4 regions of the Actinomadura rubrobrunea NBRC 15275 genome follow, and region 1 is predicted to be linked to each of the others. Evidence: predicted binding sites of a transcription regulator. Region 1 holds the regulator's gene; each other region holds the start of a gene.
What was found. The regulator LexA, encoded in region 1, represses DNA repair genes until DNA is damaged. The targets are predictions, from matches to a motif close to TCGAACANNTGTTCGA.

Region 1 (5,794 bases):
GTGGACCTACGCCAACATCGAGACCCAGGCGTCCTCGTTCCGGCGCTACGCCCCCTCCTTCGACTGGTCGCGGCGGCTGCACACCTCCGACCCCGAGTACTACAAGTGGACGCAGTGGCTGTTCCTGCGCTTCTACGAGCGCGGGCTGGCCTACCGCCGCGGCGGCCAGGTCAACTGGTGCCCCAACGACCAGACGGTGCTGGCCAACGAGCAGGTCGTCGGCGGGCACTGCGAGCGCTGCGGCGCGCTGGTCGAACGGCGCGTGCTGACCCAGTGGTACTTCAAGATCACCGAGTACGCGGACCGGCTGCTGGACGACATGGCCGCCCTGGAGGGCAAGTGGCCCGACCGGGTGCTGCTGATGCAGCGCAACTGGATCGGCCGCTCCGAGGGCGCCGACGTCGACTTCGTCATCGAGGGCCGTGACGAGCCGGTCACCGTCTACACCACCCGTCCCGACACCCTGTACGGCGCCACCTTCATGGTGGTGGCCGCCGACGCCGACCTGGCCGAGGAGATCTGCGCCCCCGAGCAGCGCGCCGCGTTCGAGGCCTACCGGGAGGAGGTCTCCCGGGAGAGCGAGATCGAGCGGCTGTCCACCGAGCGCGAGAAGACCGGCGTGTTCCTGGGCCGGTACGCGATCAACCCGGTCAACGGCGAGCGCCTGCCGATCTGGGCGTCCGACTACGTGCTGGCCGAGTACGGGCACGGCGCGATCATGGCGGTTCCCGCCCACGACCAGCGCGACCTGGACTTCGCCCTGAAGTTCGGGCTGCCGGTGCGGGTCGTGGTGGACACCGGCGAGCCCGACCCGGCCGAGACCGGCGTGGCCACCACGGGCGACGGGCGCATCGTCAACTCCGGGCCCCTCGACGGGCTGAACAAGGCCGACGCGATCGCCCGCATCATCCAGATCCTGGAGGAGAAGGGGCTGGGCAAGGCCGCGGTCAACTTCCGGCTGCGCGACTGGCTGGTGTCCCGGCAGCGGTTCTGGGGCTGCCCGATCCCGATCGTGCACTGCCCGTCGTGCGGCGAGGTCCCGGTGCCCGACGACCAGCTGCCGGTGCTGCTGCCCGACGACCTGCGCGGCGCCGACCTGGCGCCCAAGGGCACCTCGCCGCTGGCCGCGGCGGAGAACTGGGTCAACGTCGACTGTCCCAAGTGCGGCGGCGCCGCCAAGCGCGACAGCGACACCATGGACACGTTCGTGGACTCGTCCTGGTACTACTTCCGGTACTGCTCCCCGGGCTACGAGGACGGTCCGTTCGACGTCGAGCAGGTCCGCAAGTGGATGCCGGTCGACCAGTACACCGGCGGCGTCGAGCACGCCATCCTGCACCTGCTGTACAGCCGGTTCTTCACCAAGGTGCTGTACGACATGGGCATGGTCGACTTCACCGAGCCGTTCACCCGGCTGGTCAACCAGGGCCAGGTGATCCTGAACGGCAAGGCCATGTCCAAGTCGCTGGGCAACATGGTCGACCTGGGCGAGCAGATCGAGCAGTGGGGCGTGGACGTGGTGCGCCTGGCGCTGCTGTTCTCCGGGCCGCCCGAGGACGACATCGACTGGGCCGACGTGTCGCCGTCCGGCATGTCGAAGTTCCTGGCGCGCGTGCACCGCATCGCCGCCGACGTGACGTCCGCGCCCGGCACCGACCCGGCGGGCGGCGCGGTCGACCTGCGGCGCGTCACGCACCGCACCATCGACGAGGCCACCGCGCTGATCGAGCAGCACCGCTACAACGTGGCGATCGCCCGGATCATGTCGCTGGTCACCGCCACCCGCCGCGCCATCGACGACGGCCCCGGCCCCGCCGACCCGGCCGTGCGGGAGGCCGCCGAGACGATCGCGGTGCTGCTGTCGCTGTTCGCCCCCTACACCGCCGAGGAGGCGTGGGAGCGGCTGGGCCACGAGCCGTCCGTGGCGACCGCGGGCTGGCCGTCGGCCGACCCGTCGCTGGTGGTGCAGGAGTCGGTGACCTGCGTGGTGCAGGTCGCGGGCAAGGTCCGCGACCGCCTGCAGGTGCCGCCCGACATCTCCGAGGAGGAGCTGGAGCGGCTGGCGCTGGCCTCCGCCAAGGTCAACGAGGCTTTGGGCGGCGCGCAGATCAACCGGGTCATCGTCCGGCCCCCCAAGATCGTGAACATCGTGCCCGCGAAGTGAGCACCCTGCACGTCCTTCGGCTGCGCTACCTCGGCTCCGAGGAGGCCGCCGGGCCGCACGTGCCCGCCCACGTGGCGTACCTCGAACGCCACCACCGGGCGGGCACGTTCGTGCTCTCGGGGCAGACCGTGCCGTCCGAGCACGGCGGCGTGATCATCGCGTGCGGGGTGGACCGCCCCGAGATCGAAAAAATCGCCGCGACTGACCCATTCGTCTGCGCGGGCGTGGCCGAGTACGAGATCATGACGGTAGATGCGGGCCGGGTTGATCCGGCCCTCGCGGGACTGGTCGGCGACGACCCGTCCCGCGTCCGCGCCCCGGGGGAGCCGCCCGGCTGACGCGGCGCGACCAGCCGCGCAGCGCGTGGTCCGGCACCGGCGGGCACCGATTCCCAGCTGGACGGCCGCGTACGGCCGGCCTCAGCGCACCGTGTCGCACAACGGCCTCAGGGGGATGCCGTCCCGCGGTGCCGCGTGGTCGGCCCGGAGCGTCATGGCGCGGACTGTGGAGCGTGCCGAAACGGACACGGGCGCTGAACGGCGTCCGTGGACGTATGGATGTGGAATGGGTTGAGGCGAGTGCGTCCGCACGCGGTCTTCGACGGGCTCCCCGGCGAGCGGGGCCCGGTGCGCACGCGTACGCCCGCCACCGCCGGGCGGGCGGATGGCGGGCGGCGCGGCGGTCGCGTGACGCGACGCGCCGCGGGAGCGAGCGGAACGACGCGGCCGGGAGCGGCCGGGCTCACGGGAACGTCACATCTTGCGCAGCACGGCGACCACCCGACCCAGGATGGACGCCTCGTCGCCGGGGATCGGCTCGTAGGCCGGGTTCTGCGGGACGAGCCAGATGTGGCCGTCGCGGCGCTTGAACGTCTTCACCGTGGCCTCGCCGTCGATCATCGCGGCGACGATGTCGCCCTGCTCGGCCACCGGCTGCTGGCGCACCACGACCCAGTCGCCGTCGGCGATCGCCGCGTCGATCATCGAGTCGCCGGTGACCTTCAGCAGGAAGTGGGTGCCCTCGCCGACGAGCTGCCGGGGCAGGGCGAACACGTCCTCCACGGCCTCCTCGGCCAGGATCGGCCCGCCGGCGGCGATCCGTCCCACCAGCGGCACGTAGGCGGGGGCGGGACGCGGCGCGGCGTCCTGACCGGAGCCGGGCGCCTCGTAGGCCTCGCCGTCGGCGCGCACCGGAGCGGTGCCCGGGACGCGCACCTCGACGGCCCGCGGGCGGTTGGGGTCGCGGCGCAGGTAGCCCTTGCGCTGGAGCGCCCGGAGCTGGTGCGACACGCTGGAGGTGCTGGTCAGACCGACGGCCTCGCCGATCTCGCGCATGGAGGGGGGGTAGCCGCGGCGCTGCACCGAGTCGCGGATAACCTCCAGGACCATGCGCTGCCGTTGGGTCAGCCCGGCCTCGTCTCTGGGACCGTCGGGCAGCTCCCGGACCTTGCTCATCGCTCGTCGCCTCCCGGCGCTCGCTCCGTCACTCCGAGCCGAACGTTATCGCGTTCCGCTGCGATGATCAAACAATTGTTCGAAGAATGTACTCGCGTTTCACGGGGGGCTGCGGTACAACATCGTACAACCGTTCGATCGAATATTCATTCGAAGATCGGTGGTCGGTCGCGAAGGGGACCGAGATGGCGGGTTCGTTCCACCAGCACTGCACAACGGCCGAGGCCCCGGCCCTGGCGAGACAAGCGCCAACCCCGGCCGCCGCTGCGCCGCCCCTGGGCGCTCCGGCGGAGGACGAGTGGGGGGAGGTGCGGCTGACGCGACGCGGTCGCGTCGTGGTGATCTGCCTGCTGGCGGTGCCGCTCCTGGTCGCGTTGTGGCTGACCGCGACCGAGCGCGCGGGCGCGGGCGGCCCCGAGCTGTCCGATCCGAGCCGGCAGGGCCGCCCGGGCAAGACGGTCGTCGTCGGCGACGGCGACTCGCTGTGGAGCATCGCGCAGCGCGAGCGCCCCGGCGGCGACACGCGCCTGGTCGTCCGCCGCATCATGGACCTCAACAACATGTCCACCACGATCGTCCGACCCGGCCAACGCCTTCACCTCCCCGCCGACTAGCCGTAGACGCGGTCGCTGTATTAGTCGCAGAGCCGCCGTCGCGGGTTCCCGTTCGTCGACTCGCCGACGGCGGCCTGGTTCCTCCGCGCGCAGCGAGCATCGGTCGCGCCGTCATCCCTGCGGCACGTCCTCCCGATCCGGCGGCCCGCAAATCGGGATCTTGCCACCCGGGTCCGACAACCGGCCGTCGTCGCGGGGACGACGAGGAAATGCGACATGCTCCCTCGCCGACGCGCGCGGACCACGCGCCCGTCGCCACTCGTCGGCTCCGAACCCCTGCCCCTGCGGCGCACTTCGACGGGGCACCGTTCTCCGTGCCGCAGGGAAAGGGCCGTCTGGCGACACCGCCGCACGCAAGACCGCAGGCCCGGCCGTGGTCGCATGCGCGCGATGCGCGGAGGGCGGCTCGGCTGACCGCGCTGCGGTGGGGCGTCACTGATCAGCTGTGACGTGCCGTTGTCGCTCATGGCCAGGGCTCCGTCGGGGGCTCAGCGACGGGCCGGGTGCGGCTCGACGGGATCGTGGTGCGGCGGCATGAGCCGCCCGACGCGCCGTCTTCTGGCTGCCGGAGTCGCTCGGGCTGTGGCCCACATTCGCCACGGGCCGCCCGCCGCAGGCACCGTCCGCCGGGCCTGATCCCGGCGCTGCACAGGCGCGCCTCACCTCCCTTGGCGTTGAGGCTGACCCGCGACGGCGCGGTGGCCGCTGAGTTGCTCGCGGCCGTCGCGGAGCGGCGAACGGCCCGTCCTTCGGCGTCCTCTTCGGGACGCGTCCGCCGATCGCAACGCCCAACGCCGAACGGGGGCGCCGACCGCGGTGGCGGTAGCGCCCCGGACAGCACCGGCATGGCGCCGGCGAGCACGTACGGCCACTCGCCGCGGCTCCGGGCGCAGACGGGTCGCCGTGACGATCTCAAGCAGCCCGGTGACCAGCGCCCACACTGCGGTCAGCATGAGCAGCGCCGATCCGGCAGGGCAGGGTGGCGGTCCCCAGTGCGATGCCGCAGGCGCCGGGCATGCTCGCGACTCGTGGGCACGCCGCGCACCGCCGCGACCACCGCCTGCCGCGCGGAGATGCCCGGATGCAAGGCGCTCCCGCCGTATGTCCGGGCGCGGTGGTGGGGCGGGGGTCACTGACTGAGTGGGGTTCGGTGACGCGGTGTGGAGGGGGCGGGGGTGAGCAGGCCGCGTCGACGTCGTGATCGGACGGCTTCTTTCGGTGATCTGTGCGGCGTGGCGGGGGCGAGGGTGGGGCGTCGCCGCGGAGGTCCGAGAGGGCGCGGGAGGCCCTGCGTGGACGGGGTTTCGGTGGCTTTGTGGGGGTTGTGGGAACTCGTGAGGCGACACGCCCGGGCGGGGTCCGGGAGGCTCGGTGTGACATGGGTCTACTGCCGAGGCGGCTGATCCAGGTTGCGTTGCCCCTCCCGGGGTCCTACGGTTGACCACAACATCTAGTAGTTACACGGGCGTCATTAACCACAAGTTGTGTCTTGTGGGGAACGATTTCTCGTGTGACGTGATCTGTCAGGGGAGGAGGGAACGCGTGCACTGCCCGTTCTGCCG
Region 2 (5,794 bases), on a different contig from region 1:
GGCCGGTTCCCGACGGCAGCCGAACTCGGTGGCCAGCGCGGCGACCAGCAGCAGGCCGCGGCCCGCCTCCGACCAGCGCGGCGCCCGGCCGGGCGGACGCGGCGGGACCGCCGGGCCGGCGTCGGCGACCTCGGCGACCAGGCGCGCCCCGTCCAGCCGCAGCCGCAGGCGGACGGGCCCGGTGCCGTGCACGACCGCGTTGGCGACCAGTTCGTCGACCATGAGGACGATGTCGTCGACGTCGGCGGCGTCGCTCACGTGCCAGGAGCGCAGCGCGCGGGCGGTGAGGGCGCGGGCGTGCGAGGCGGCGCGGGTCTCGGGGGCCAGTTCCCACGCCACGGCCCGTGCCGCCGTGCGTGCCGGTTCGACGGTCTCCCTGTCGGTGTTGGCGGCCACTGCCGGACTCCTCACCTGTGCCGATTCCCGCGTCACGTCGGATCGTTCCCGCTCCGCCCGCCGCGAGGGACGCGCGATGGGCGGAACTGGCCGTGCCGCGAGCACCCCGTGTCGGCGGCGGTCAGGACGTTCGCCCCCCGACCATCCACAGTGTGCGACGCCACGCGAACCGGGCGGGTGCACGCGGCTCAGACAACACTCACTGTCCGGTCACGTGACCGTGCTGACACTCTCGGCTTACCTCGGCGTGGAGGAGCACTCCCCCGGTGCCGTTATCGTGGGTGGTGTCGGTGTGGCATGTGTCCCCCGGGCTCTACCCTTTGCCTTCGAGGAATACCGCTGGGCCGCATGGTTCGGGCAGGAGCCTCGTTGTGCCTTTCGCCGCGAGGCGACCACCACACCGGCCTGAACGTCACAGGGCCCCGGCAGGCGAACCGCCCGCCGGGGCCCTCTCATAGCGGGGCGGGTGCGCGGCGCGCCGGTCCGCCGGGAGCGGAACGCGCCGCGGCACCCGCCCAACTATGAGATCGCGGTGAGCACCGCCGCGGCGACCGCCGTCAGCACTGCGAGCCCCGCGACCGCAACGGCTGCGATCAGGCGGATCCGGCGGCGCCGCGCCCGGCCCACCTTCGCGCCCGCTTTCGACAGGCGATGGGCCAGCCGCGGATCCTCCTCGCTGAGACGGGTCTCGATCTCGGCGAGGATCCGCTGCTCCTCCATCGACAGCGACATGCCATACCTCCGGGGGGCGGGGTTGCGGTGCCATGTTCTTGCCCCGGCAGCAAGATCATTATCCCCGTGGGGCGGTGACCGTCGCGCCCCGCGCGGGAGCGCTTTCACGCTGCATCCGGTCGACCGCGGTGACGTAGTAGGTGTAGGTGCGGCCCGGTTTGGCCGTCGGGTCGACGATGCCGCCGCCGCGCACGGTCGTCAGCAGCGTCCCGGGGGTGACGGGGGCGCAGGCGGCGCGCTTGCCGTCCACCCGGTACACCGCGTAGGCGACGGCGTCACCGGACGCGTTCCAGGTGACGCGCACGCCGCGGTCGCCGCCTTCGGCCCGCACCCGGTGGGCGGGCGCGGGGCCCTGCCCCGTCTGGTCCCGGTCGACGGCGGCGGGCGAGACGGGCGGCAGCGCCGGGCGCGTGTAGTGGTCGTCACGCAGGCGGGTGGCGAACCCCTGCCGGTTGGCGACCAGGTCGGAGGCGCTGAAGTACACGTCGCCGCGCACCGCCGGGTAGCGGGCGTTGAGTTTCAGGTGCCGCGACAGTTCGTCGGGCTTGCGCCAGGCCGCGTCCTTGCCGACGCGGTAGGCGGCCTGCCCGATCGTCAGCTGCACCTTGGTGCCCTCCACTTGGCGGGCCCACCAGTCGACCAGCTTGGCGTAGTCAGCGCGGGCGTCACCGATGGGCCAGTACAGCTGCGGCGTGACGTAGTCGATCCATTCTTCGCGGATCCACTTGCGGGTGTCGGCGTGGAGATCGTCGTAGCTCTGCAGCGCGCGCGTGGGCGACCCCTGCGGGTCGGTGGTGTCGTTGCGCCACACCCCGAACGGGCTGATGCCGAACCGCACCCAGGGCTTGGCCTGGCGGATCCGCTCGGAGACGGTCTTGACGAGCGTGTCGACGTTCTGGCGGCGCCAGTCGTCCTTGCGCATGCCCTTGCCGTAGGTCTTATAGCTGTCCTGGTCGGGGAACTCCCCGGCGCCCGCCTCGGGGTAGGGGTAGAAGTAGTCGTCGAAGTGGACCGCGTCGATGTCGTACTTGCGGACCACGTCCAGGACGGCCTTGACGACCAGGTCCCGTACCTCCGGCAGGCCCGGGTCATACCACAGGCCCTTGCCGTACTTGCGCACCCAGCCGGGGTTGCGGCGGGCGGGACTGTCGGGGGCGAGCTTTTTGAGGTCGCCTTCGCGGCTCACCCGGTAGGGGTTGAACCAGGCGTGGAACTCGAGGTTGCGGGCGTGCGCCTCGTCCAGCATGAACTTCAGCACGTCGTAGCCGGGGTCCTTGCCGGGCGTGCCGGTGATCCACTGCGACCACGGCTCGTACGGGGAGTCGTAGAAGGCGTCGGAGTTCGGACGGATCTGCACGAACACCGCGTTGAGGTTCATCGCCCGCGCGGTGTCCAGCAGCTTGCGGAAGTCGGCCTTCTGCTGGTCGACGGAGCGGCGGCCGGCCTTGGGCCAGTCGATGTTGCCGACGGTGGCGATCCACATGCCGCGCAGCTGGCGGCCCGCGGTCCCCTCGGGCGCGGGCACGTCCGGGCATTCGGCCCGCGCGCCCGCGCCGCCGGGCGCCCGCTCCCCCGCCTTGCTCTCGTCGGCGCCGCCCAGCACCGGTACGCATGCCGCCGTCACCGCCAGCGCTCCCGTCGCCAGTGCGCCCGCGGTCAGCGCCCGCGCGAGCGCACCCGGTGTCCGCTTGCTCGTCCAGACCATGACGAGCCATTGTTACGCACGCTTTGCCGTGGTCGACGCCAAACGACGATGCCCGTGTCGCATCCGTTCGCCGCAAGTGACAGGGAACATTCACTCCGCCGGCCCGCGCGGCGGTCCGCCCATGGTCACGCACAGTTGCGATCATCGAACGCGCGTTCTATCGTTCACATGTTCGATCCATGCGGGGGGTGTGGCCGATGCGCTGGGACAACCTGCGGCTCGACGACGGGGCCGAGCCCGGCCCGGCGGCGCCGCTGATCGAACGACGCGCGGTCGCCCGGACGTTCGACACGCCCGGCTTCCGCGGCATCACCTTCTACGAAGTGCAGGCCCGTTCGATCATCAACCGCGTCCCGGCCGCCTCCCGCATGCCCTTCCGCTGGACCATCAACCCCTACCGGGGGTGCTCCCACGCGTGCGTCTACTGCCTGTCGGGCGACACCCCGATCCTCATGGCCGACGGCGGCACCAGGCCCCTGCGGGATCTGCGCGTCGGCGACCGCATCTACGGCACGCGCCGGGAGGGGGACGGTCGCCGGTACGCGGTGACGGAGGTCCTCGCCCACTGGCGGACGGTCAAGCCCGCCTACCGCGTCACCTTGCAGGACGGCACCCGCCTCATCACCAGCGGCGACCACCGCTTCTTGAGCGACCGCGGCTGGAGGTACGTCACGGACGCCGAACCCGGCGGCGCCCGGCGTCCGCACCTGGCCGTCGGCGACCGTCTGGTCGGCACCGGCGGGTTCGCCGCACCGCCGAAGGTCGACGACGACTACCGCCGCGGCTACCTGTCCGCGGTGGTGCGCGTTCCGGACGGTGTCCGCCCGCACCACGTTCGTCTGCCCGCCGACGAGGTCGAGGTGCTGGACAGGGTCCGCCGCTATCTGGAGCACTTCGGCGTCCCCCACGACGCGGCAGACCGCGCCGTCGAGGAGACACCGCGCGGTGCGGAGCGCCGGCGTCTCGGCGGGGCCGTCGCGCTGGCCGACGTCGAGCAGGTGACCCGGTGGCCGCGGCACCCGTCGCGGTCGTGGTACGCGGGTCTGCTCGCCGGACTGTTCGACACCGGCGGCGAGATCCACGATGACGAGGGCGACGGCCTCGAAGGCGGGGCGCGGATCACCGTCGCCGACATGCGACTGTCCCGCGGGTTGGCAGACGGCCTGGCGGCCCTCGGCCTCCCCTTCGAGACGTGCGCCGCCCCGGCGGGCGGCGCCGCGACGCGGGTCCGCCTCGCCGGCGGGCCGCGCGAACGGCTCCGCTTCCTCCACACGGTCGATCCGGCCGTCACACGGAAGCGGTCGATCGAAGGCGCGGCGCTCGACGGGGACGCCGCGCTGCGCGTGGTGTCGATCGAACCGCTGGGGCTCGAGACGCCCATGTACGACATCACCACCGGCACCGGCGACTTCATCGCCGACGGGGTGGTCTCGCACAACTGCTTCGCGCGCGGCTCGCACGAGTACCTGGACCTGGACTCCGGCGCCGACTTCGACTCCAAGATCGTCGTGAAGGTGAACGCGGGCGAGCTGGTCCGCCGGGAGCTGGCGGCGCCGCGCTGGCGCGGCGAGCACATCGCGATGGGCACCAACGTCGACTGCTACCAGCGCGCCGAGGGCCGGTACCGGCTGATGCCCCCGATCCTGGAGGCGCTGCGGGACGCCGCCAACCCGTTCTCCATCCTCACCAAGGGATCGCTGATCCTGCGGGATCTGCCGCTGCTGGCGGAGGCGGCCGAGCGCACGGAGGTCAGCACGGCGGTGTCGGTGGGGTTCCTCGACCGCGAGCTGTGGCGGCTGGTGGAGCCGGGCACGCCGTCCCCCGACAAGAGGCTGGAGGTGTGCGCGGCGCTGAACGACGCGGGCGTGCGCTGCGGCGTGGTGATGGGGCCGGTGCTGCCGTACATGACCGACTCTCCGGCGCAGCTGGAGGAGGCCGTGCGGCGGATCGCCGAGGCGGGCGCCACCTCGGTGACGGCGATCACGCTGCATCTGCGGCCGGGGGCGCGCGAGTGGTTCCTGGCGTGGCTGCGCGAGCATCGCCCGGACCTGGTGAAGCCGTACGCGCGGCTGTACCGGGGCGGCGCGTACGCTCCGCGGGAGTTCCAGGAGCGGATCTCTCTGCGGGTGAAAGAGTTGGCGGCCAAGTACGGCATCGACCGCCGCTCGCTGGGCCATCGCGGTTCGGCGGGCCGCTCCGGACCAGTGCCCGGTGAAACACCCACCGTCGGCTCGTCGCCCAGCGCGCCGGAGCAGCTGTCGCTACTGTGAGCGCGGGTCGCGCCCAGGTGCGATGATCCGAACGGCCCGCGCATGTCCATGTGCAGGGCGTGCGGGTCGCGGTGGCGTGAGCACAGCTGGGCTCCGGCAGCTCGTTCCGGCCATCACTCCCCTCCCCTGTCGCGAGTGGGCTCCACCCGCTTGAGCAGCGCACGGGAACTGGCCACTCCACGGCTGCGGCTGCGACGCTGGCGCAACAGCGACCGCCCCGCCTGTACAGCGGCCCGAGGGGTGCACTGGAGGCCAGGCGTGTGCTCCGCCTGTCCTGTGGTCACCGCCGGGAGCGCGGCCGGGCGCGGACGTGCATCCGTTCGCCCTGGCGGCCGAAGAGGCTCAGCAACTCCACCGGGCCCTCCCCGGTGGAACCGAACCAGTGCGGCAACCGGGTGTCGAACTCGGCGGCCTCACCCGGTCCCAAGACCAGGTCGCGGTCCGCCAGCACCAGACGCAGCCGCCCCGACAACACATACAGCCACTCGTAGCCCTCATGAGTGACCGGATCGGGCGTGCGACGCGACGCCGGAAGCACCATTTTGAACGACTGCAGCGGCCCCGGCTGCCGCGTCAACGGAAGCACCACCGTGCCGTTCCTGCGCAGCGGTTTGAGACGCACCCGAGGATCGCCCACCTCCGGCGCGCCGACCAACTCGTCCAGGGGCACTTGATGCGCCTGCGCCAGCGG
Region 3 (5,794 bases), on a different contig from region 1:
CGACGATCCCGACCTCGCCGACGATCGCTGATCCCGCCGCCGCGGGGGCGGCCAGGATGCCCCGGCGCCCTGGGGGAAGAATGGCGATCATGACGCATCCGATCTGTGTCACCTGCGGCGTCCAATACGGAGAGCCGCGCGAGGATTGCCCCATCTGCCTGGACGAACGGCAGTACGTCGGGTGGGACGGCCAGCGGTGGACCACCCTCGAGGAGCTGCGCGCCGCCGGGCACCGCGGCGAGGTCGCGCAGGAGGGGGAGGACGTCTTCGGCGTGGGCGCCGCGCCGCCCACCTCCATCGGCCAGCGCGCCCTGCTCGTCCGGACGCCCTCCGGCAACGTGCTGTGGGACATGATCACCTACATCGACGACGACGTCGTCCGCCAGGTGCGGGAGCTGGGCGGGGTCTCGGCGATCGCGATCAGCCATCCGCACTTCTACGGCTCGATGATCGAGTGGGCGCACGCCTTCGACGCCCCCGTCTACATCCACGAGGCCGACCGGCAGTGGGTGGCGCGTCCCGACGACGCGGTGCGGTTCTGGTCGGGCGACACCCTGGAGATCGCCGACGGCCTCACCCTGATCAACGCGGGCGTGCACTTCGCCGGCGGCCAGGTGCTGCACTGGCGCGACGCCGAGGACGGGGAGGGAGCCCTGTTCACCGGGGACATCCTGCATGTCGTCCAGGACCGCCGCTGGGTCAGCTTCATGTGGTCCTACCCCAACCTCATCCCCGAGCGGCCGAGGACGATCCGCAGGGCGTTGCGGCTGCTGGAGCCCTACCACTTCCGCCGCGTGTACGGGGGCTGGTGGAAGCGCATCGTCTCCACCGACGGCAAGGCGGCCGTCCAGCGGTCCTTCGACCGCTACGTGGACTTCGCCCTGGACGACGGCTGACCGGGCGGCCGGCCGGAGAGGGCCTCGGCGATGGCGGCCGTGTTCTGGTACTCGCGCCAATGCGCGATGCGCCCGTCGCGGGCGCGCAGCACGACGACGAAGGGGGCGACGAGCGTCGGGCCGCCGGGGCCCGCCGCCGCGGCCAGCGCGTACTCGACGACGATCACCTCCGGGTCGGCGGTCTCGTGGACGACGACGTCGCGGAACTTCTCGAACCGCACGTCCAGGGACCTCCGCCCTGCCGCGACGAAGCGCATCACCGCGTCCCGGCCCTCGACGCGGCCGGGCGCGCCTTTCGGCGAGAAGGGCGTCTCCAGGACGATGTCCTCCGCGCACATGTCCTCGGTGAACGCGACGCCGCCCTCCAGGACGTTGCGTTGGAAGCGGGCGAACAGCTCGCGGGGCGTGGGGACGCTCTGCCGAGGCATCGGAAGTCCCTTCGGCCGAAGATGAGCGATGACTCGACTGGAAAATCATGAGTGGCGACTCATCTTGTCAATCGGCTGGGAAGAAGTAGGCCATGACGGCACGCGGACCTGACGACGCCGGGCAGGCGGGGCGCGGCGGGCAGGAGACCGGGCGGCGGCTGCGCGCGGACGCCCGGCGGAACCGGGCGCGCATCCTGGCCGCCGCCGAGGAGGTGTTCGCCGAGAAGGGGGAGGGAGCCTCCACCGAGGAGGTGGCGGCGCGGGCCGGGGTCGCGATCGGCACGGTGTTCCGGCACTTCCCGACCAAGCGCGACCTGCTCGCGGCGATCATGAAGGAGCTGCGGGCCCGGCTGGTGGACGAGGCGGCCGCGCTGGCGGCGGGCGCCGATCCGGCCACGGCCTTCTTCGACTTCTTCGCGTTCATGGTCGAGCGGGCGGCCCGGGTGCGGACCGTGCTGGGCCTGCTGGCCGCCGAGGGCATGGGCGTCCGGACCGACGAGCAGATCCGCGGCGCCTTGGAGAACGTGGTCGGCGAGCTGCTGCAGGGCGCGCAGCGCGCCGGCGCCGTGCGTCCGGACGTCCGGCTCGACCAGGTCATGGCGATCCTCACCGCCACCTGCCAGGGCGCCATGCACGGGGCGTGGGACGACGACCTGCGCCGCCGCACGCTGATGATCGTGTTCGACGGGCTGCGGCCCCGCCCCTGAAAAAGCGTTGGCCCGGACGGTGCGGCGGCGGCCACGATGGGGCCGTGAACGCATCCGCGTGGCCGCCGCCCCGTCTGGGCGCGCCCGGACTGGTCCTGCGCCGCTGGAGCGAGGGCGACGCGGCGATCCTCCTCGACGCCGTCACGGAGTCCCACGAACACCTGCGCACGTGGATGCCCTGGGCGCAGGACGCGCCCTCCCTGGAGGGCCAGCGCGCCTTCCTCCGGAGTTCGGTCGACGCCTGGGACCGCGGCGCCGAGTTCGTCTACGGCGTGTTCGACCCCGAGGAGACGGCCGTGCTGGGCTGCGTCGGCCTGCACCGCCGCGCCGGGCCGGAGTGCCTCGAGATCGGCTACTGGGTGCACGCCGCGCACACCCGCCGCGGTCTGGCGAGCACGGCCGCCGCGCTGATGACGGACGTGGCGTTCGCCCTCCCCGGCATCGACCGCACCGAGATCCACTGCGATCAGGCGAACGCGGCCAGCGCCGCGGTCCCGCGCTCGCTCGGCTACCGGCTGGACCGCGTCCAGCCCCGCGCCGCCGTGCTCCCCGCGGAGACCGGCCGCGACATGGTCTGGGTCATGTCGCGGGACGCCCACGGGGACAGCGAGGCGCGCCGCCGCGCCCTCGCCGCCCGCGGCCGATGACCGCGCGGCCGTCCTGTGCGGAACGCGTGCGGGGGCCTGGGCGGGAGCGGTGAGAAGGCACGGGTGCGGTTCCGGTGGCGTCAGGTGTTCGAACACGTGTACGGTTCGGTGGTGCGCCCGGTCGATGGGACGGGCGCGGACCATAAACAAAGCGGGCCGGGACCGGCACGAAATGCGGCGGCTCGACGTCGCGTTATTTCCCCGGGGAGCTGTCGCCGCCTCTGGTTACCCTGAGGCCATCGTGTCTCGCCTTCGCGCCCAGACAAGGAACCGGAAGAACGCCGTGCATGACCGACTCATCGTGCGTGGAGCACGCGAGCACAACCTGAAGGACGTCTCGCTGGACCTGCCGCGGGACTCTCTGATCGTGTTCACCGGGCTGTCCGGTTCCGGCAAGTCGAGTCTGGCGTTCGACACGATCTTCGCCGAGGGGCAGCGCCGGTACGTGGAGTCGCTGTCGGCCTACGCCCGCCAGTTCCTCGGCCAGATGGACAAGCCCGACGTCGACTTCATCGAGGGCCTGTCCCCGGCGGTGTCGATCGACCAGAAGTCGACCAGCAAGAACCCGCGCTCCACGGTCGGCACGATCACCGAGGTCTACGACTACCTGCGGCTGCTGTACGCGCGCATCGGCCGCCCCCACTGCCCGGTGTGCCGCCGGCCGATCAGCCGCCAGGCGCCGCAGCAGATCGTGGACCGGGTGCTGGAACTGGAGGAGGGCACCCGGTTCCAGGTGCTCGCCCCGGTGATCCGCGGCCGCAAGGGCGAATACGTCGAGCTGTTCCGCGAGCTGCAGTCCAAGGGGTACTCGCGGGCCATGGTGGACGGGCGGATGGTCCGCCTCGACGACCCGCCCAAGCTCAAGAAGCAGGAGAAGCACGACATCTCCGTGATCGTCGACCGGCTGACGGTGAAGCAGTCGGCGCGCCAGCGGCTGGCCGACTCGGTGGAGACCGCGCTCGGCCTGTCCGGGGGCACGATCGTGCTGGACTTCGTCGACCTCCCCGAGGACGACGAGAACCGCACCCGGATGTACTCCGAGCACCTGTACTGCCCCTACGACGACCTGTCGTTCGACGAGCTGGAGCCCCGCTCGTTCTCCTTCAACTCCCCCTACGGCGCCTGCCCCGACTGCACCGGCCTCGGCACCCGCATGGAGGTCGACCCCGAGCTGGTCGTGCCCGACCCGTCCCTCACCCTGGGGGAGGGCGCCATCCAGCCGTGGTCGAACGGGCACGTCAGCGACTACTTCCTGCGGCTGCTGTCGGCGCTGGGCGACGCCATGGGCTTCGACCTGAACACCCCCTGGGAGAAGCTCCCGGCCAAGGCGCGCAAGGCGATCCTGCACGGCCATTCGACGCAGGTGCACGTCCGCTACAGGAACCGCTACGGCCGCACCCGCTCGTACTACACCTCCTACGAGGGCGTCATCCCCTACATCCAGCGGCGGCACTCCGAGGCCGAGAGCGACGCGACCCGCGAGCGCTTCGAGGGCTACATGCGGGAGATCCCGTGCCCGTCCTGCGGCGGCGCGCGCCTCAAGCCGTACGTGCTGGCGGTCACCGTGGGCGGCAAGTCGATCGCCGAGGTCGCGGCCATGCCGATCGGCGAGTGCGCCAAGTTCCTGTTGTCGCTGGAGCTGACCGAACGGGAGCGGCACATCGCCGAGCGCGTCCTCAAGGAGGTCAACGCGCGCCTGGGCTTCCTGCTGGACGTCGGCCTGGACTACCTCAGCCTGGACCGCGCCTCGGCCACCCTGGCCGGGGGCGAGGCGCAGCGCATCCGGCTGGCCACCCAGATCGGGTCCGGGCTGGTGGGCGTGCTGTACGTGCTGGACGAGCCGTCCATCGGCCTGCACCAGCGCGACAACCAGCGCCTCCTGGAGACCCTGCTGCGGCTGCGCGACATGGGCAACACGCTGATCGTCGTCGAGCACGACGAGGACACCATCCGGGCCGCCGACTGGGTGGTCGACATCGGCCCGCGCGCGGGCGAGCACGGCGGCCGCATCGTGGTGTCCGGCCCGGTCGAGGAGCTGCTGCGCAGCGAGGAGTCCCTGACCGGCGCCTACCTGTCGGGCCGCCGGGAGATCCCGGTGCCGCGGGTCCGCCGGCCCCGGCAGAAGGGCCGGGAGATCGTCGTCAAGGGCGCCCAGCAGAACAACCTGCGCAACGTGGACGTGGCGTTCCCCCTCGGGGTGTTCACCGCGGTCACCGGCGTGTCCGGGTCCGGCAAGTCCACGCTGGTCAACGACATCCTCTACAACGCGCTGGCCAAGCAGCTGCACGGGGCCAAGACCGTGCCCGGCAAGCACCGCCGGGTCACCGGCGTCGACCAGCTCGACAAGGTGGTGCACGTCGACCAGTCGCCGATCGGGCGGACGCCCCGGTCGAACCCGGCCACCTACACCGGGGTGTTCGACCACATCCGCAAGCTGTTCGCGCAGACCGCCGAGGCCAAGGTGCGCGGCTACCAGCCGGGCCGGTTCTCCTTCAACGTCAAGGGCGGCCGCTGCGAGAACTGCTCCGGCGACGGCACCATCAAGATCGAGATGAACTTCCTGCCGGACGTCTACGTGCCCTGCGAGGTCTGCCACGGCGCCCGCTACAACCGGGAGACCCTGGAGGTCCACTACAAGGGCAAGACGATCGCCGAGGTCCTCGACATGCCGATCGAGGAGGCCGCCGAGTTCTTCGAGCCGATCAGCGCGATCCACCGGCACCTGAAGACGCTCAACGACGTGGGCCTGGGCTACGTGCGGCTCGGCCAGCCCGCGCCCACCCTGTCGGGCGGGGAGGCCCAGCGCGTCAAGCTGGCCGCCGAACTGCAGCGCCGGTCCACCGGCCGCACCGTCTACGTGCTGGACGAGCCCACCACCGGCCTGCACTTCGAGGACATCCGCCGCCTGCTCGGCGTGCTCAACGGCCTGGTCGACAAGGGCAACACGGTCATCGTCATCGAGCACAACCTCGACGTGATCAAGACCGCCGACTGGATCATCGACATGGGCCCCGAGGGCGGCTCCCGGGGCGGCACCGTCGTCGCCGCCGGCACGCCGGAGGACGTGGCGAAGGTCGAGGCCAGCCACACCGGCAAGTTCCTCGCGAAGATCTTGG
Region 4 (5,794 bases), on a different contig from region 1:
GGCCGATGCCGATCGTCGCCGCACAGGCCAGGAACGTCGCGTTGGGGCTGCGGTCGCGGCGGATGATGGAGATCAGCCGGCCGGGCGTGGTCCAGTCCACGATGTAGAAGCCCAGGACGAACAGGGCCAGGCCGACGGCGGCGTAGGCGAAGATCGCCCCGACGCCCTCGATGAGGATCTGCCCGAGTTCGTCGTCGAGCGCGAGTGACATCGTTCTCCTTACGGGGATTCGCTGATCCGGTTACAGGGGGATGCGGTGCGGCACGAAGGACGAGGTGTCGTCGGTGATGAGCCCGGCGGTCTCGCGGATGCCCAGCCCCGCCGACTCGTCATGGACGACCCACGCGCCGAGCACCGGACGCTGCCCGTCGAAGTCGGGCAGGGGGCAGAACTCCTGGAAGACGAACCCCTCTCGCCCGTACCTGCCCTCGGTGCGATGCTCGGTGCCGTCGGGCGTGACGATGCGCATGTTGGCGCCCTCCCGCCCCAGCAGCGGCTTCTGCACGTACGAGGTGAGGTCTGACGGCGTGTTGAGGTAGGCGGGCAGCAGATTGGGGTGGCCGGGGAACAGCTCCCACAGCAGCACCAGGAGCGCCTTGTTCGACAGCACCATCTTCCAGATGGGTTCGATCCACGCCGTGGTGGCGGGGACGTGCTCGCCGAACGGCTCGGCGACGATCCACTCCCAGGGGTACAGCTTGCAGAGCGTGCGGATCTCGTTGTCGTCCAGGTCGACGAACCGCCGGCCGACTGGGTCCCACCCGATGTCCTCCATGGCGAGCGCCACACCCGGCAGGCCCGCCTCTTGGGCGGTCTCCTGGATGTAGGCGATCGTCATGACCTCTTCGCCGGTCTCGTCGCCGTTGGTCCAGGCGAAGTGCACGGGACCCTTGGCCAGACCGGGCGCGATCTGCTTCCACCGGTCGACCAGGCGTTCATGGATGGAGTTCCACTGGTCGTCGCCGGGGAAGACGTCCTGGAGCCAATACCACTGGACGATGGAGCTCTCCACCAGCGAGGTGGGGGTGTCGGCGTTGTACTCCAGCAGCTTGGCGGGGCCCGTGCCGTCGTACCAGAGGTCGAACCGCCCGTACAGGTGCGGGTCCCGGCGGCGCCACGACTCCTCGATGAGAGGCGCCACCCGGTCGGGGATGCCGAGGACGTGGTAGCGGCCGGTCGTCACCACATGGTCCACCACCTCCAGGCACATGCGGTGCAGCTCCTCCACCACCTCCTCCAGGGCCAGCACCTCGTCCATCTCGAAGACGTAGTGCACGGACTCGTCCCAGTAGGGGCGGCTGAGGTTCTCGGGGTGGGCGGTCTTGTGGAAGGCCAGTCCCTGAGCCTCGATCCGGGCGGGCCAGTCGGGTCGGGGCGTCGAGCGGACGCGTCGCAACGTCAGCCTCCGCTGCGTCCGCTGCCGCCGAACCCGCCGCGGAGGGTCTTGCCGCTGCTGGTCTTGATCTTGCCCCTGCTCGGCGCGTAGCGGCTGCCCCCGGAGACATAGGTGCCGCCGGTGCTGCTGCCGCCGGAGTTGTAGCCGGAGTCGTCGGAGACGCGCTTGGGGCCGTAGTACCAGAAGTAGCGGCCGTAGTCGGGCGAGGTAAAGGGGTAGGTCCGCTCGCAGTAGTAGTCGGGAACGACCCTGTAACTGCCTGATCCGAGGGCCGTGAACGACAGGCGGTCGACGCAGTACGCCGTCGTCGTCTTGCCGCACGCCGCCAGCGTGAGCGATAGAGCGCTGACCATGCCGATCTTCACCGCCCGGGAGCTGAGCCGGGGCCGCGGGAGGTCCTGTTGGGGCATGGGACACGTCCTTACAAAAAGATCTGGGGGCTCTGCGACGGGGTGCCGCCTGGAAGGCCGGAGGCGCCCTCCGTCATGGGATCCGCATCGCGGAGCCACAGACTAAGGGTGTTCGATCGTGTGACGGAAGTGAGCGCCGTCCCGGTTCCACTGCGATCGACCCGTCGCGCACCGTGGCGAGGGCCTGCTCAGTCGGGAAGCGGCAGATGCGCGTACAGGTCCATCGGGTCGACCGTGGCGGGCAGGCCGCTCACCTGGCCGTCGCCCACCTCCACCACGCGCCACCGGCCGTCCTCGCGGCGCGCCAAGTCGGTGGTGATGAACCGGCACCCCAGGCTGCGCACGGCGGACGCCACCGCCTCGTAGTCCGGCGGCTCCGGCTCCACGTCAGGGGTGTCGGGATGCGGGCCCACCACCGCGGGCTCGCCGTCCACCCACCACACCCGCGCCTCGCCGGAGCCGTCGAACCGCTCGTACTCGCGCACCACGATCCCGCCCGCCAGCGCGTCGCCCTGCAGCGCCATCATCTTCTCGACGACCGAGCGCAGCTGCGTCGTGTTCTTCACGTCGGGCACGAAGCACGCCTGCTCCCACTCGTGCTTGCGGGACTTGACGTAGTCCTTGACGACGGCGGGCCCGGCCCGCAGGGGCCGTACCAGCTCGGCCAGGTCTCCCGGGTCCCCGTACGGCTCGACGGGCCGCCACACGCTGCGCGGGGTGAGGCCGGCGAACGTGTCGTGCCAGCCCGGCAGCTCGTGCGCGCGCCGGTAGTCGTCGGGGTGGGTGAGCAGCACGGCGCCCCGCTGCTTGAGCGCGGCGGCGAGGGCGGCGTACTCGGCGCTCGTCACCATCCACCCGCGGTACCAGACGGGCCCGAGGTCGTCGGGGACGGCCCGCACCGCTCCGTCGGCGTCGCCTCGTTGGAGGGCGTCGTGGTCGATGAGGGCGATCTCGCCGTAGTGGTCCCGTACGGCGGCGGCCTCGCGCGAGAAGTAGGGATCGACGCGCCGGGGGTGGAGCGGATCGACGCAGAAGAGAACGGTCAGCGTCATGGGCAAACCCTCCGTAACTGCGCCAGCGTACGGGCTCGGGGACGCGCGACGCACGGAGTTTCCCGGTCAAATCGCCACGCGATCCCATGATCGAACGGATGTTCGGTAAAGTGGGGCCCGCGTGCGGCGTTGTCCACACGTCGGCCGGCACCTCGAAACTGTCGGTGGCTCCCCGTAACGTCACCCGTGACACGGCCGGGGTCACCGGGCCGCGACAGCACCGGACAGACAAGGGGCACCTCTGATGGCAGCGAACGACCGGGAGAAGGCTCTCGAGACGGCACTGGCCCAGATCGAGCGGCAGTTCGGCAAGGGCTCGGTGATGCGGCTGGGCGACGAGGCCCGGGCACCGGTCGAGGTGGTGCCGACCGGGTCGATCTCCCTCGACATCGCCCTGGGCGTCGGCGGCCTGCCGCGCGGCCGCATCGTCGAGATCTACGGCCCCGAGGGCAGTGGCAAGACCTCCATCGCCCTGCACGCGGTGGCGAACGTGCAGAAGAAGGGCGGCATCGCCGCGTTCGTGGACGCCGAGCACGCCCTCGACCCCGAGTACGCCCGCAAGCTCGGCGTGGACATCGACGCCCTGCTGGTGTCCCAGCCCGACACCGGCGAGCAGGCGCTGGAGATCACCGACATGCTGATCCGGTCCGGCGCCATCGACATCGTGGTCATCGACTCGGTGGCCGCGCTGGTGCCGCGCGCCGAGATCGAGGGCGAGATGGGCGACAGCCACGTCGGCCTGCAGGCCCGGCTGATGTCGCAGGCGCTGCGCAAGCTCACCGGTGCGATCAACTCGACCAAGACCACCGCCATCTTCATCAACCAGCTGCGCGAGAAGGTCGGCGTGATGTTCGGCTCGCCCGAGACCACCACCGGCGGCCGGGCGCTGAAGTTCTACGCCTCCGTCCGCCTGGACGTGCGCCGCATCGAGACCCTCAAGGACGGCACCGAGCCCGTCGGCAACCGGGTGCGCGTCAAGGTCGTCAAGAACAAGCTGGCCCCGCCGTTCCGCGTCGCCGACTTCGACCTGCTGTACGGCCAGGGCATCAGCCGGGAGGGCGGCCTGATCGACCTGGGCGTCGAGCACGGCTTCGTCCGCAAGTCCGGCGCCTGGTACACCTACGAGGGCGACCAGCTCGGCCAGGGCAAGGAGAACGCCCGCAACTTCCTCAGGGCCAACCCGGACATCGCCGACGAGATCGAGAAGAAGATCAAGGAGAAGCTGGGCGTCGGGCCCCGCCTCGACCGGGAGGCTCCGGAGACCGCCGGGGCCGCCGCCGCCCCGTCGGCCCCGTCCGCCGCGCCGCGCAAGGGCGCCAAAAGCGTCAAGCCCGGTGATTCCTGACAAGGAATCCGCCGATCCGGGTGACTCTTGACGAAGACTGGGCGATGATCTCGTGTGAAGGGCGGCGGCGCCTTGCCCGGCACCGGCGGACCGGTGCGCGGTCCTTCCCCGATGGCGCCGCCGCTCCCGAGAGCCCGCGATGAGCGCTCACCGAGTCCCGCCCGAGGACGACACCATCCCGCCCTCCGCCGACGAGTCCGCCGGGACGCCCGCTTCGGCGGCGGACGACCTCCCCTGGACGCCGGCTGGCGCCGCGCCGGCCGACGAGGGTTCCGCGCCTGCCTGGCTCGCCCCCGCCGACGGCAAGCTCTGGGGAGAGCCTCCACGCGCGCCGAAGAAGGAGTGGACGCCCACGGGCAATCCCTGGGGCGAACCTTCCGACGACGACCGGCCCCGCGGCACCGAAACCGGCGGGACCGCCGACGACGCGCGCAGCGACACTTTCCCTTGGGCGTCGCGTTCGGAGGACCCTGCGTGGAGCCCGCCGTCGCGGGAGACCAACCTCTGGGAGGCTCCCGCCCGCAAGCCGGACAGCCCGGCGTCGTCCCCCACGCCCTCCGAACCATCCGACGCGGCCTCTGGCTCTTCCGCCACAGCCTTTGAGTCGTCAGCGGCGGCCGAATCGAGCCGTCAGGCACCCGGTCGTACCGGGAGCAGTGGGACCGCCGATGAGGCAGGCCGCCGTGCCTTCCCTCGGGCGTCGTCTTCCGAACGTCCCGCCTGGACCCCGCCGTCGCCGAAGAGCAGTCCGTGGGAGGGGCCCGGCCACACGCCGGACAGTCCGACGTCCTCCGGTACGACCTCCCAGCCATCCGCAATGGCCGCGAGGGATTCCGCCACGGTCCCTGAGCCGTCAGCCCCTCTGGAGCCCGGCGGCACCGGGAGCGATGGGGGTGTCGACGACGCGCGTAGCGACGCTTTCCCCTGGGCGTCGCGTTCTGAGGGTCCTGCGTGGACTCCACTGTCGCGGGAGGCCAATCCCAGGGAGGCTCCCGCTCGCAAGCCGGACAGCCCGGCGTCGTCCCCCACACCCTCCGAGCCATCCGCCGTGGCCTCTGAGCCTTCCGCTACGGTCCCTCAGCCTTTCGGTGCGGCGGCTGGGCCTTTCGCGGCAGCCGAATCGACCCGCTTGGAGCCTGGCGGCGCGGGGAGCGGTGAGAGCGTTGATGACGCGCGCGGCTCTTTTCCCTCGGCGTCGCGTTCTGGGCGCCGCCCTGCGCGGACCTCGCCGTCGCCGGAAAGCAATCCGTGGAGGACTCCTGGTCGCACGCCGGGGAGGTCCACACCCGCCAGGTCTTTCGACACGGCCTCTACGCCTTCTGCAGGGGCCGAATCGCCCCGTCCGGAGTCCGGTGGCGCCTCGCGGTCGCCGACCGCTGGCCGTGACGGCCGTCGTCCACGAGCGGGCGGCCCCGCCGCACCAGCCGATGCGGAGAACGGGGGCGAAACCGTCGGCGGCGCCGGGGGTCGGAAGCGAGCGCAGCGGAGAAGCGAAGGCCGCCGACGGCAGACGGGGAGTCGGCGCCGGACGGCCGAGCGTGGCGAGCCACCCGGTCTCGCATGGCGATCGGGCGAGGACGCGGCGGCCGCC

Region 2: a site for LexA is predicted at 2,978-2,993, ahead of AR3_RS10965 (intein-containing Rv2578c family radical SAM protein). Genes of this name have one in related genera too.
Region 3: a site for LexA is predicted at 2,767-2,782, ahead of uvrA (excinuclease ABC subunit UvrA). Genes of this name have one in related genera too.
Region 4: a site for LexA is predicted at 2,949-2,964, ahead of recA (recombinase RecA). Genes of this name have one in related genera too.

Annotation. Positions count from the first base shown of each region.
Region 1 covers NZ_BCQU01000006.1:87,667-93,460, reverse strand. Annotated here, with positions in the region: gene leuS (leucine--tRNA ligase) at 1-2,164, shown strand, start outside; gene AR3_RS03295 (YciI family protein) at 2,161-2,502, shown strand; gene lexA (transcriptional repressor LexA) at 2,917-3,618, opposite strand; gene AR3_RS30225 (LysM peptidoglycan-binding domain-containing protein) at 3,927-4,232, shown strand; gene nrdR (transcriptional regulator NrdR) at 5,775-5,794, shown strand, end outside.
Region 2 covers NZ_BCQU01000027.1:7,130-12,923, reverse strand. Annotated here, with positions in the region: gene AR3_RS10980 (ATP-binding protein) at 1-396, opposite strand, end outside; gene AR3_RS10975 (DUF3040 domain-containing protein) at 916-1,128, opposite strand; gene AR3_RS10970 (glycoside hydrolase family 10-like protein) at 1,187-2,833, opposite strand; gene AR3_RS10965 (intein-containing Rv2578c family radical SAM protein) at 3,031-5,103, shown strand; gene AR3_RS10960 (helix-turn-helix domain-containing protein) at 5,384-5,794, opposite strand, start outside.
Region 3 covers NZ_BCQU01000007.1:90,537-96,330, reverse strand. Annotated here, with positions in the region: gene AR3_RS03825 (Crp/Fnr family transcriptional regulator) at 1-31, shown strand, start outside; gene AR3_RS03820 (MBL fold metallo-hydrolase) at 90-896, shown strand; gene AR3_RS03815 (nuclear transport factor 2 family protein) at 866-1,324, opposite strand; gene AR3_RS03810 (TetR/AcrR family transcriptional regulator) at 1,417-2,031, shown strand; gene AR3_RS03805 (GNAT family N-acetyltransferase) at 2,076-2,678, shown strand; gene uvrA (excinuclease ABC subunit UvrA) at 2,962-5,794, shown strand, end outside.
Region 4 covers NZ_BCQU01000015.1:29,316-35,109, reverse strand. Annotated here, with positions in the region: gene AR3_RS06770 (DUF350 domain-containing protein) at 1-211, opposite strand, end outside; gene AR3_RS06765 (glutathionylspermidine synthase family protein) at 242-1,396, opposite strand; gene AR3_RS06760 (hypothetical protein) at 1,399-1,806, opposite strand; gene AR3_RS06755 (ATP-grasp domain-containing protein) at 1,995-2,858, opposite strand; gene recA (recombinase RecA) at 3,103-4,203, shown strand.